Regions from separate parts of the Providencia sp. PROV003 genome, predicted to be linked through region 1. Evidence: predicted binding sites of a transcription regulator. Region 1 holds the regulator's gene; each other region holds the start of a gene.

Region 1 (2,211 bases):
TTACTTTTTCATTATGTAAAGTAGCCTCTTTTACTTTTGCTTGCCCTGATAAAATACCACCTTTCTTAATAGATAAATTACTATATTGAATGGTTCCATGAATTTCACCATTATTTTCGATGCTTATCGAATCAGATAAACATTCCCCTTCAACTCGCCCGTTAACAATCAACTCTTTACTGGTAATGTTCCCAGTAACTTGGCCATTTAACATGACCTTCACTGTATTATTTTTCCCTATAATGTTACCAATCACTTTGCCATAAATATGTACTTGTTCATTAGAGGTAATATTACCTTCAAAAATGACATCCCTTGAGATGATGGTATTGGATTTCTCTTCACTTATAGTCGGGGTTGCTATTGTAATCTGTTCTTCTAGCTTAGCGGGTGCTTCGGGCGTGCTAGCGGTTGGTGTTGGGGTTACTTCAGGGGTTGGTTTGTTTTGTCTTTTGGTGAACATTTTACTTACCTTTTTTTGATTGAAGTGTAAGATCAAGAACAAAATTGATAATACAAATGAAAATAAGGTGATGGCAGAGTAACTAAAAAACCATCCTATCAAAGTAAGAAACCAGAAGAAAAAACTAGTATTAAGAAAAAGGTAGGTTTTTTTCATCAGTTAATCTCTTACAAAATGACTAAAGCTACATAAATGAGTTTAGTCAAAAAAATGACTACATAAAAAAATGTAATATAACGTCTTCGTTACAGACTAAAGAATAACTGTAATTTAAGATAATACAATTATAATGAGTTAATAAACTAAATGCATATAAATTTTATATTATTGATATATTGGAAATCATCTATGATGATATTTATGTACCTATACTAATAAAGGCAGCATAATTTCTAATATAAGAAAATTCATATGTAAAATAATATAAAGGATTTGGGTTGAATTGCAACTTATTATCGAGCGCTAAATATGCAAGCTCTGTGCTGATATTTGGCGATTTAAGTGAAAGTTGTCAGAAGATTAGTGAGCTTAATCACCAATATAGTGTGAATAACAATATAATTTATGGAAATAAAAACCCCTGATAACATTTAGCAATAGCATGGTTATCAGGGGTTTTTCGTTTGTCGCTACTATGATTTATTCATAGGGTAGCAATACCTTGTGATTCTTTTACTCTTTTGCTTCGTGTGCGTCAGCATTTTCACGGCAATCACCATCTGCGCAATGGCCATATAGATATAAACTATGGTTAGATAATTTAATACCATGGCGAGCGGCGATATTTTTCTGGCGAGTTTCAATAGATTCGTCAGTAAACTCAATCACTTTGCCACAATCTAAACAGATTAAGTGGTCATGGTGATGCTGCTGAGTTAATTCGAATACAGATTTTCCACCCTCAAAGTTATGGCGGGTTACGATACCTGCATCATCAAACTGGTTTAATACACGGTATACGGTAGCTAGCCCGATCTCTTCGCCCATGTCGATCAGCTTTTTATAGAGATCTTCCGCACTGACGTGGTGGCACTCAGGCTCTTGAAGTACTTCCAAAATCTTAAGTCTTGGAAGAGTGACTTTGAGTCCAGCATTTTTCAATGCTTTATTGTTGTCTGTCATGCGGGTTTGTCCTGTATCTTAAATCATAAATTTAACAATAATGAGACGTTTTTAACATAAATTCAGTTGTCTTCTAAACTGTTTTACAATTATAGGCATGGAAAATAAAAATAGAAACCATGCTTTGTCTCATTATTTTGATAATCTCTTGAGAGCCTATCCTATTAGGATGCTTTATCGGCTATTTTAGACTAGATCACTTGTTTGAATGATGCGTTTAGAGCGACAAGTGAGCTGATCTATGGGTTAGGCTCTATTTCATATGCCTTAGCCGATAATTTCTGCTAAGGACATTTCTTCAGAGATTTGTTTTACCCATGCATCGACACGTTCATCAGTTAGTTCAGGCTGACGATCTTCATCAATGGCTAAACCAATAAAGTGATTGTCATCTGCCATACCTTTGGATACTTCAAAGTGGTAACCTTCAGTTGGCCAATGACCCACAATAACAGCACCACGAGGTTCGATGATATCGCGAATGGTTCCCATCGCATCACAGAAATATTCTGCGTAGTCTTCTTGGTCTCCACAACCAAATAAGGCGACAAGTTTACCTTCAAAATCAATTTCTTCGAGAGTTGGGAAAAAATCATCCCAATCACATTGAGCTTCACCATAATACC
Region 2 (2,211 bases), 260 kb from region 1:
TTGGTGTGAAGTATTACCCAGGTAACAGTACAACTGCAACGGTGATAAAAGCGCGTAAAGAGGTGTTATTATGTGCAGGGGCGATTGCATCGCCACAAATATTACAACGCTCAGGGGTTGGTCCTGAAGATGTATTGGCGGAGTTTAATATCCCTAAAGTACATGTTTTGCCCGGTGTTGGGCAAAACTTACAAGATCATCTTGAGATGTATTTGCAGTATGAATGCAAACAGCCAGTTTCATTATACCCAGCATTAAAGTGGTATAATCAACCGATGATTGGTGCTCAGTGGCTGTTCAAAGGGACGGGAATTGGTGCCAGTAATCAGTTTGAAGCGGGCGGTTTTATTCGTACTAGTGATAAGTTTGCGTGGCCGAATATTCAGTTTCATTTCTTACCAGTTGCAATTAATTATAATGGTAGTAATGCAGTTAATATGCACGGTTTCCAAGCTCATGTCGGCTCAATGCGTTCTCCTAGCCGTGGGCGAGTACGTTTAAAATCATTAGACCCTAGGCAACACCCGAGTATTTTATTCAACTACATGTCATCGGAACAGGACTGGGAAGAGTTTCGTGCAGCTATCCGTATTACCCGTGAAATTATGGCTCAGCCAGCGCTCGACCCATATCGTGGTGCAGAAATAAGCCCCGGTAAACAGGTGAATACCGATGAAGAACTGGATGCTTTTGTCCGAGAGCGCGCTGAAACCGCATTTCACCCCTGTGGTACTTGTAAAATGGGTAATGATGAAATGGCAGTTGTTAATGGTGCAGGGCAGGTACACGGTATTGAAGGGTTAAGGGTGATTGATGCATCAATAATGCCATTAATTATTACCGGTAATTTGAATGCAACGACGATTATGATTGCTGAAAAAATAGCAGATAAAATACGTAATCGGGCACCACTACCTGTCAGCCAAGCGGATTATTTTGTGGCGGGGAATACGCCGGTTAGAAAAACGCCTTTAAGGGGGTAATAAGGCACTAGCATATTATTAAACCCGGTTTTTGGTTATTCAACAGCGGTTGATAGTTATATCAGCCGCTTTTTTTATGGGGTGAAATCATAAAGGAATTAATAAACAATAGTTATATTAATGAGAATGCAAATGATATTCATTATGATCTTGATCATTGTTATTATTGGTGTATATTTCAGGATAATTGATTAATACGAGGAAAAAATCGCCCTTAACCATTCAATAAATAAGGTTTTTGGTGTTAGCTGTATTTATCTAATTGCACTTACATCTCACTTTTAATTGACGAATTAAAGTATAGCAGGGGATATTTTCAAGCTGCTCGTACGATATTTCTTCATTTGTATTAAATATTCATTAATTAATGAAGGCATTACTTAAATGATATTTCAAAATAAAAATATAATTAGCTTACTTGTTATATGTTCTTCAGGGACGGTTTTAGCGGATGAAGCCAATACAGCACAGCAGAAAGATAAACTTCTCGTTACTGCGAGTAAAATAAAGTCAAATAGTAAGCGAATAGAGACTAAAGATATTTCGGTAGTAAGAGGCACAACTAATTCGGATATATTTGCTAATGAGACCTCTCTTCAAATAAATAATGCCAGAAATGAAGCAGGTGCTTTAGATATTGGTATTCGAGGTCTACAAGGTAATGGCCGAGTGCCTATTATTATCGATGGTAGTTTGCAATCGACGAATACATGGCGAGGTTATCAAGGTAGCACCGATAGAACCTATATTGATATGGATTTGGTTGATACCATAGAGATCGAAAAAGGAGCATCGATGAGTAAATTCTCCGGCGGTGCTATCGGTGGAACAGTTAAATTAAAAACGTTATCTGCTAATAGTATTATCCCCCAAGGAGAGCAATTCGGGTTTTTATTTAAAGGAAATATTTATAACAATAACCGACGGCCTTCTATAGCATCAGAGGAAGGGCGGGAGTCAGAGTATCGGTTATCTAATGGGGTTAAAAATAGTCATTTTAATAATGGTTCCATAACCACTGGTATTGCCTATAGAAATGATAAGTTTGACGTGTTAATTGCGCATAGTGACAGAAAACAAGGCAATTTTTTTGCAGGGAAAAATGGTTATCATAAATATTCATCCACAGATGCACCGATAAAACCCGGGCAAGAAGTGGTTAATACGAGTTATGAAAGTCAGTCAACATTATTAAAGACGAATATTTATCTTAACCCATATTCTAGTA
Region 3 (2,211 bases), 2.2 Mb from region 1:
TTGGCGTTATATTAATTGCGTTTATCTCAGGGCGGGGTGTAAGTCCCCACCGGCGGTAACATGCAACGCGCATGAAGCCCGCGAGCGCTTTATCATTTTGTGGTAAAGGTCAGCAGATCCAGTGTGAATCTGGAGCCGACGGTTATAGTCCGGATGGGAGAGAATTAACTGTATCTGCATGTTTGTGCGGTGTTGCACAATATTGTTCTGCATACCTGAATGAGTTGATAGCCATCTTGGCTATTTGTTTATTCATCATTTCTCGTACTCCTAAGACTGCCTTGATTCTGGTAACTAGTTAATAACTATTTAAGAGGTTTTTTACCATGGATCATACGCTACTTTCCGAATTCGGTAATCCTATCGAACGTGTTGAAAACGCTATCGAGGCTCTGCGCCAAGGTAAAGGTGTCCTTGTTCTTGACGATGAAGATCGTGAGAATGAAGGGGACTTAGTGTTTGCCGCAGAAACTATGACAACAGAACAAATGGCATTTACCATTCGCTATAGCAGTGGGATTGTTTGCCTTTGTATCACTGAAGAACGTCGCAAGCAGCTTGAGCTGCCAATGATGGTGGAAAATAACACAAGCCAAAATCAAACCGGTTTTACTGTAACAATTGAAGCTGCCAAAGGGGTTACCACTGGGGTTTCTGCCGCAGACCGTATCACAACTATCCGCGCAGCAATTGCAGATAAAGCAGTACCTTCAGACTTAAATCATCCAGGCCATGTATTCCCATTACGCGGTCGAGAAGGCGGCGTATTAACTCGCCGTGGTCATACAGAAGCATCTATTGACTTAGCCACTATGGCTGGTTTCAAACCCGCGGGTGTTCTGTGTGAGTTAACTAATGACGATGGTTCTATGGCACGTACACCAGATGTTGTCGTCTTTGGTAGGCAGCATGGTTTAACCGTTGTGACGATTGAAGATTTAGTTCAGTACCGTTTGCAGCAAGAGCAAAAAAAGAAAGCTAGCTAATCCTCATCATATTTCGAGGAGTAGGTAAATTTCGAATATCACCTAAATAGCGATATTGGTTATTTAGGTAATAAGTAGTCTGTTAAGCATATAGAATCATATTGAGGCCATTGAGTTGCACACCTTGATGGCCTTTTCAAATTTTTTGATGATCATCCTCATAATTAGCCCACTGTGTTTTTTACTAAACGGCGTATGCTGTAATAAGAAACTAATTGAGGTGGAGTCAAATCATCATGTCGGTAAATACGTCTGTCGTACAAACTAAGCTCCCTGCTATTTTTATTGGTCATGGCAGTCCAATGAATGCGATTGAAGACAACCCTTATACTCAAAAATGGGAACATCTTGGTAAAACTTTACCGCGGCCCACTGCGATATTGGTGATTTCAGCGCATTGGTATACACGAGGGACAGCAATTACTTCGATGTTAAAACCTAAAACGATTCATGATTTTGGCGGTTTTCCTGAAGAGCTCTATCAGGTTGAATATCCTGCTCCGGGTTCACCTGAATTGGCGCAGCAGGTTGCTGACTTATTATCCCCTGAACCTGTTTACCTTGATACCCAAGAGTGGGGACTGGATCACGGGACATGGGAAATCTTAGTGCGTATGTATCCAAAAGCAGATATTCCTGTGGTTCAACTGAGTATCGATGCAACTAAACCTATGGCTTGGCACCATGAATTAGGCAGAAAACTGTCTGTTTTAAGGGAGCATGGGGTGCTAATTATGGGAAGCGGTAATATTGTCCATAACTTACGAGCAATGAATTGGCAGAATGCACAAGCAGAGCCGTATCCATGGGCTATTTCTTTTGAGCAGTTTGTCTATGACAACCTACAAAGCCGTGAGCTGCCACATCCATTAACAAATGGTTTAGAGCGGGAGGACGGTAAGCTATCTAATCCCTCGCCAGAACATTATTTACCTATTTTGCCAATACTGGGAACATGGGATGGAAAAGAAAAAATTAGTATACCTATAGAAGGGATTGTTTCTGGATCATTGAGTATGATGTCAATTCAAATTGGTTAACTTGTTGTTATATCTTCGCATAATAAAAAAGCTCAAACTATATTAGAAAGTTTGAGCTTTTTGCGTTTTAGTGATTGATGATAACTAATCGATGATCGTATGTGGGTAAAAACGCGATAGATCTTGAGTGATCAGTTCTTTATCTTCACGGATGCAGATCCCCGCAGGTTGGTCATTCACTAGCC
Region 4 (2,211 bases), 630 kb from region 1:
GGCTTAAGCAATACGCCAGCCGCCCAAGTATTATCAATCATAATAATAATTTCAGGTGATTTGGCACGGACTGCATGAACAATAGCCGGTAAATCATGAACTTCCATTGTAATAGAGCCGGGTGATTCTAAGAAGACGATACGAGTATTTGGCTGGATTAACTCAGCGATATCTTCCCCAATTAATGGGTCGAAATAAGTCGTTTGAACGCTTAGCTTAGTTAAAATGTTGTCGCAAAAATTCTGCGTAGGGTCATAGGCAGAGCCGGTAACAAGGATGTGCTCTCCCGCTGAAATAAAAGACAAAATAGCATTGGTAATTGCGGCTGCGCCCGAAGGATAAAGCACACAGCCAGCCCCTTGTTCTAATTCAGTCATTGCTTCTTGAAAAGCAAAATGAGTTTGTGTACCCCGTCGCCCATAAAATAAAGTGTTACCTGCACGGTGACGGGTTGCGTGACGTTTTTCTTCCAGAGTGTCAAAAATAATAGATGATGCACGCTGAATAACTGGGTTTACCCCTTTTTGTGTGTACTTAGGGTTTCGACCAATATGTACTAATTGAGTTTCAGGTTTACTCTCTGCCATGATTTTTCCCTACACAGAATGTGATTTGCCGAATTCTAAGATGATTAATACTAAGACGTTAAATGATCTCGAAGGAAATGTAACCTGAGTATTCTTCAACTTTCATTTTAAATATGGGGATGAAGTAAATTTGTGGGTAATCTACCGAGTGAAAGCAACCAAGGCCGATGGTGAACTAGCTAAATTGTTAACTCAAGGCTGAAGATAAATAACCGTATCATAGAAGAGGGCTTCTTTGTCGAAGAGCAAAAAAACATAAAAAAATTGCAAATACTAATGATAATTACTATCAATTCGCGCTGTGTTTGATATTATCAGCAGCGTCTTTTTGAAAAGAATGGACAGTGCGAGTCAAATTTCGCTTTTAATGGTTAGTCGATGAATGGCACAATCATCGATATAAATTTTGTTATACAACACTAAAAAGAGAGTAAAGGCCAACTGATGCGTAAACTAACAGCTTCTATTCTATTGGCGTTCGGCTTGATGGGGACGGCAGTCGCTGAAACCACACCTGCAACAACACCAGCGGCGTCTCAAAATACATCCTCAACACCATCGGTAGAAAATTCTGCTACGCCAACCACAACGGCACCAAATGCTGAGGTTGCATCAGTACCCGCAGAGCCCATTCAAGGGGAAGGTGGAAATACATCAGCGGTTAGCGAAAATATTGAGCTGGCAACAGAGGCACCAACTGGCGGGTTTGATCAAGACTTATCTGTTTGGGGGATGTACCAAAATGCAGATAATGTGGTTAAAACCGTGATGATAGGTTTAGTCATTGCTTCAATTATTACTTGGGCACTGTTCTTTTCAAAAGGGTTAGAAATCTTAGTTGCACGTCGCCGCTTAAAAGAAGAAGCCAAAGCGATTGCAGAGGTAAAATCACTTGATGAAGCTGTCAGCATTGCAGATGGTTTCAAAGCTAATAGTGTTACCCGTATGCTATTAAATGAAGCTGTTAATGAAAGAACACTTTCTGTCAATAGTACTGACTTATCAGGGACTAAAGAGCGTACTTCGTTCCGCCTCGAAAGAGCTGTCGCTGGAATTAGCCGTTATATGGGGCGCGGAAATGGTTATTTGGCAACGATTGGCGCGATCTCTCCATTTGTCGGTTTATTTGGCACAGTTTGGGGGATCATGAACAGCTTTATTGGAATTGCTCACTCACAGACCACTAACCTTGCCGTCGTTGCACCAGGGATAGCAGAAGCATTGCTAGCGACTGCAATTGGTCTTATCGCCGCAATTCCAGCCGTTGTGATTTATAATATTTTTGCTCGGATGATCAACAACTACCGTGGTCAAGTAGGGGATGTCGCTGCTCAATCTGCATTATTATTGGGACGTGATCTCGATCTGGCAAATAGCAAAGCAAGGTAATTATTATGGCAATGCGTTTAGGTGACGAACAAGACGATAGTGGTGAAATGCATGAAATTAACGTAACGCCTTTTATTGACGTTATGTTAGTTTTATTGATTATCTTTATGGTTGCGGCACCGTTGGCAACTGTTGATATTAAAGTCAACTTACCTGCTTCGACTGCGAAGCCGCAGCCACGCCCAGAAAAACCCGTATTTCTAACTGTTAAAGCAGACAACCAACTCTTTATTGG

What was found. The regulator Fur, encoded in region 1, represses iron uptake genes when iron is present. The targets are predictions, from matches to a motif close to ATAATAATGAGAACNACTATCAA.
Region 2: a site for Fur is predicted at 1,134-1,156, ahead of M1F14_RS16560 (TonB-dependent receptor domain-containing protein). Genes of this name have one in related genera too.
Region 3: a site for Fur is predicted at 1,132-1,154, ahead of ygiD (4,5-DOPA dioxygenase extradiol). Genes of this name have one in related genera too.
Region 4: a site for Fur is predicted at 858-880, ahead of exbB (tonB-system energizer ExbB). Genes of this name have one in related genera too.

The regions. Positions count from the first base shown of each region.
Region 1 covers NZ_CP096369.1:3,858,391-3,860,601, reverse strand. The annotation lists gene M1F14_RS17765 (polymer-forming cytoskeletal protein) at 1-463, opposite strand, end outside; gene fur (ferric iron uptake transcriptional regulator) at 1,136-1,585, opposite strand; gene fldA (flavodoxin FldA) at 1,853-2,211, opposite strand, start outside.
Region 2 covers NZ_CP096369.1:3,595,335-3,597,545, reverse strand. The annotation lists gene betA (choline dehydrogenase) at 1-983, shown strand, start outside; gene M1F14_RS16560 (TonB-dependent receptor domain-containing protein) at 1,368-2,211, shown strand, end outside.
Region 3 covers NZ_CP096369.1:1,665,469-1,667,679, forward strand. The annotation lists FMN riboswitch at 20-169, shown strand; gene ribB (3,4-dihydroxy-2-butanone-4-phosphate synthase) at 327-986, shown strand; gene ygiD (4,5-DOPA dioxygenase extradiol) at 1,223-2,026, shown strand; gene M1F14_RS07700 (glutathionylspermidine synthase family protein) at 2,111-2,211, opposite strand, start outside.
Region 4 covers NZ_CP096369.1:4,484,026-4,486,236, reverse strand. The annotation lists gene metC (cystathionine beta-lyase) at 1-587, opposite strand, end outside; gene exbB (tonB-system energizer ExbB) at 1,032-1,976, shown strand; gene exbD (TonB system transport protein ExbD) at 1,982-2,211, shown strand, end outside.